2 regions of the Neobacillus niacini genome follow, and region 2 is predicted to be linked to the other one. Evidence: predicted binding sites of a transcription regulator. Region 2 holds the regulator's gene; the other holds the start of a gene.
The links. The regulator LexA, encoded in region 2, represses DNA repair genes until DNA is damaged. The targets are predictions, from matches to a motif close to CGAACATATGTTCG.
Positions count from the first base shown of each region.

Region 1: a site for LexA is predicted at 1,188-1,201, ahead of uvrB (excinuclease ABC subunit UvrB). Genes of this name have one in related genera too.

Region 1 is NZ_CP183883.1:2,020,647-2,023,066, forward strand. It holds gene ACN6MT_RS09390 (cation diffusion facilitator family transporter) at 1-785, shown strand, start outside; gene ACN6MT_RS09395 (DUF2198 family protein) at 869-1,102, shown strand; gene uvrB (excinuclease ABC subunit UvrB) at 1,338-2,420, shown strand, end outside.
Region 2 is NZ_CP183883.1:4,888,443-4,890,862, reverse strand. It holds gene ACN6MT_RS24055 (DUF4257 domain-containing protein) at 1-284, opposite strand, end outside; gene lexA (transcriptional repressor LexA) at 780-1,403, opposite strand; gene yneA (cell division suppressor protein YneA) at 1,561-1,884, shown strand; gene ACN6MT_RS24040 (YneB family resolvase-like protein) at 1,894-2,420, shown strand, end outside.

The sequences.
Region 1 (2,420 bases), 2.9 Mb from region 2:
GCTTGGCTTTATTATCTGACGCTGGACATATGCTAGGTGACGCAGCTGCGTTAGGTCTCAGCTTTTTCGCCATTAAGCTTGGGGAAAAACAGGTTTCACAGGAAAAAACATATGGATACAAGCGCTTTGAAATTATTGCTGCGGCACTAAATGGATTAACTCTCATTATCATTTCCTTATATATATTTTATGAAGCATTTAATCGTTTCTTTGCTCCTCCTGAGGTTCAAAGTACAGGAATGTTAATGATTTCCATAACCGGATTAGTGGTAAATATTATCGCTGCATGGATCTTAATGAGTGGTGACAAGGACGATAATCTCAATGTACGTAGTGCCTTTTTACACGTGCTGGGAGATATGCTGGGATCTGTCGGTGCGATTGTAGCAGCTTTGCTGATTATGTTTTTTGGCTGGACGATTGCCGATCCAATAGCCAGTGTCATTGTAGCCGTATTAATTATTATAAGTGGTTTCCGTGTTACAAGAGATTCCTTCCATATCCTAATGGAGGGTGCACCGACACAAATTGATATCCAACAGGTCAAAGATGCACTTAGTAAAATCCCATTGGTAAAGGAAGTCCATGATTTACACATTTGGACAATTACTTCCGGATATCCAGTATTGAGCTGCCATATTACCATTTTAGATGGAGCAATCCATGACGAAATACTTGCTAAGTCACAAAAAATTCTCCATGATGAATTTCATATTGAGCATAGTACGATTCAAGTTGAAAAGGCTGAAGTTGGCTGCCCCAGCCCACATGGGACATGTAACTAGAAAAGTAAATATATTTTTTGTTGCAATTTTGTGAATTAATTTCTAAAATATAGTAACAGAAATGTTTGAATGAGGTGGACCCATTGGCTATTGAATATGTATCTGCACTTATATTGCCTGGTTTACTCGTATTGCTATTTACCCGAGTCACATACAACCGGCTCATTGCCCTTGCCTTAACCGTTGGACTCATTGCTGCTTCTGTTTATAAAGGCTATACGAATACATTCCCGCTCATTGTGGTCGATGCTTTTTCACTTACAGCTGGGTTCTGGCTGGCTGCGAAAATGAAAACACGAGTTTTTACAAGGACATAATCATTCATCTTAGTGGTAAGTCTGTCAATATATTGACAGGCTTTTTTGCTTTTTGCAGATAAAATAAAAATTCTATAGGGAAAATCGAATGTTCGTTCGCATATTAGTGGTTTGTTTTGGAGGAATTGTGTTAGAATGATACTATTAGAATTTCAGGATACATTTTCTAGCACCATCCCGGTCAACTTGCACGTTTTTCTTGCTAGAAGATGATTTTTTATCGGGAGGAAAATCAGTGAAAGATCAATTTGAATTGGTTTCAAAATACTCACCTCAAGGCGATCAGCCTGAGGCAATTCGACAGTTAGTTCAAGGAATAAAGGATAACAAACGCTATCAGACATTACTTGGTGCTACTGGAACAGGTAAGACGTTTACTGTTTCAAACGTCATAAAAGAAGTAAATAAGCCGACACTCGTTATCGCACATAATAAAACGTTAGCCGGTCAGTTATATAGTGAGTTTAAGGAATTTTTCCCAAATAATGCAGTTGAGTATTTTGTTAGCTACTACGATTACTTTCAACCAGAAGCTTATGTGCCATCGACAGATACATTTATTGAAAAAGACGCAAGTATTAATGATGAAATTGATAAACTTCGGCACTCCGCAACATCCGCCTTATTTGAGCGGAAAGATGTGATCATCATCGCCAGTGTATCATGTATATATGGTCTCGGTTCACCTGAAGAATACCGGGAAATGGTGCTGTCACTAAGGACGGGGATGGAGATTGAGCGTAACCAGCTGTTACACCGTTTGGTCGATATTCAGTATGAAAGAAATGATATTGATTTTAAACGTGGTACGTTCCGAGTTCGGGGGGATGTAGTAGAAATATTCCCTGTGTCACGCGATGAACATTGTGTTCGTGTAGAATTTTTTGGAGATGAAGTAGATCGAATTCGTGAGGTTGATGCCTTAACGGGGGAAATTATCGGGGAACGTGAACATATCGCTATCTTCCCTGCCTCCCACTTCGTTACTAGAGAAGAAAAAATGAGAGTCGCCATCGAGAACATTGAAAAAGAACTTGAAGAACGCCTAGAAGAGCTTCGTGAAGATAATAAATTGCTTGAAGCACAGCGCATCGAACAAAGAACACGTTATGATCTTGAAATGATGCGTGAGATGGGCTTTTGTTCAGGGATTGAAAACTACTCACGTCATCTGACATTGAGACCTGCAGGTTCCACACCGTATACGCTTCTCGATTATTTTCCGGAAGATTTTCTTTTGGTCGTGGATGAATCACATGTTACCTTGCCGCAAGTAAGGGGTATGTTCAATGGTGATAGGGCTCGGAAACAGGTGCTT
Region 2 (2,420 bases):
TCTTTTTCTTTATTTTCATTAAGCGCTCTGAATCTAGTGAGTATGATATCACTGCTAATTCCGGCAAGGGCTGATAAAAAAATGGTTTCAACCATTGAATTGGGAGTTGTGTAAATCAGGATGAGGAGAGCTGCGACTGCACCTAGAAGCATTTCTTCTAAAAAACCCAAATAGATAAACCTCTTTGTTTTCCGGGGCATTATTATTTTTCCATGCTTCCTAACATGCCCTGTAATCCCTACCATACCACCAATAACCATCGAGAAAATAATGTCATACAACACTCATTCCACTCTCCTTAAGCCTAGTTTTTTGGACCTAAGGTTAAATCATGGTGTATTACTATTATACAAATAGTGGAAACTAGTTAGAATGAGTAATTATACACATTTTCGTATAAATTTAAATATGATTTGGTCGAGGATAGGTGAAAACGTGGAGATGTTGTATCGATGAGGCGTTTTTTCGATAGAGTATCCGGCAGATGTAAATAAGCGGATACTTTCCGGTTAAATGCAGAATGGAGTTCGTCTAGGGGAAAATAAACGGAGTTTTTTCGCTTATGCAAAGCAAAATCCCCTATTTTTCGTTTTTTCGAGTCAATAGGCGGAATCTCTCCGTCTAATAAGGCTATTTTCAATGATATTTTCTAAATAGCCGGACTTATTCCGTCTATTTACCAGATGGGTGCTTACTCATAATCTAGGTGAGTTTTCCTTCGCTACTGATAAAAAAGAGTACAATTCGCAAACGGAATTGTACTCTTTCCTGTGATTAGATTAATGAATATGTCGATAAACCCCAATAACTTTTCCAAGAATAGAAACATTTCTTAAGATAATGGGATCCATGGTTGAGTTTTCAGGCTGCAAACGGATGTAATCTTTTTCTTTAAAGAAACGTTTACAGGTTGCTTCATCTTCCTCAGTCATCGCAACAACGATATCTCCATTGTTCGCAGTTGGCTGCTGCCTTACAATTACGTAATCTCCATCGAGAATTCCTGCTTCTATCATACTCTCACCCATGATTTCTAGCATAAATACTTGCTCGTCTGCAGGTGCTAGACTTTCAGGAAGTGGAAAAAACTCTTCCACGTTTTCGATGGCGGTAATAGGAAGACCCGCAGTTACTTTACCCACAATCGGTACATTGACCACATTATTTCTCGGAATATGAACCGTTTCATCCACTTCTAGTATTTCAATGGCTCTCGGTTTAGTTGGATCTCGTCTGATTAGTCCTTTGCTTTCCAACCGTGCTAAATGACCGTGAACCGTAGAACTAGAGGCAAGTCCTACCGCTTCACCAATTTCCCGAACGGATGGCGGATAACCCTTTTTCTTTACTTCCCCTTTAATAAATTCAAGGATATCCTGCTGGCGCTTAGATATTTTTGTCATAATAGATACACCTCGCCCTATGTAATATTTACCTTTATTATAGCATGTTCGTATTTTTTATACAAACATAAGTTCGAATTATTATTGACAACAAACAAACGTTCGGACTATAATAAAAATATAAAAACGAACATACATTCTAGATAGGGGTTATAGTATGAGAAAAGTTTGGGACAAATACTCGTATGCTATTTTATTAATCATCTTGAGCTGCTCAGTAGCTTTTATTTTATCATTACGCTTTAATTCTGATGTGGAAGAAACATACTTAACGATTACTGTATCTGAAGGAGATTCACTTTGGAAGATCTCCAACCAATATTCCGGTCAGCATTCTTACTCTAATGATGAATTTGTCAGCTGGGTTAAGCATCATAATGAAATCGATGGGGATAGAATTTATCCTGGGGAAAAAATCATGATTCCTGTCAACTATGAAGTTGGGACAATAACGGAATATGCTAGCGCTGCTGGAGAATAGAGTCAGATGATCAATGCAATCATTTACTGCAGGGTAAGTACAAACAAAGAAACCCAGGAAACATCTTTAAAGCGCCAAGAAGAGGAGCTCACGCAGCTTGCCGCTCAATATCAATTTCATGTCGTCTCCATTATTAGGGAACAGGCAAGTGGTTATGAACTTGAAAGAAACGGGATTCTTGAGTTATTAGATTTATTGAAAGAAAAAAACATCCAAGCTGTGTTAATTCAAGATGAAACAAGACTAGGAAGAGGAAATGCGAAGATTGCCCTCTTACATTGTATCTTAAAAGAAAATGTGAAACTTTATAGTATCTCTCATAATGGTGAACTGCAGTTATCGGAAAGTGATTCAATGGTTTTAAAAATTGTTGGCATGGTTGAAGAATACCAGCGTAAGTTACATAATATTAAAATTAAACGAGGGATGAAACGAGCCGTGGCGCAGGGATATAAGCCTGAAAAAAATCTAAAAAATCTTGAGTGGAATTCTGGAAGGGAAAAAAAAGAACTTCCAATTGAGGAGATTATCCGTCT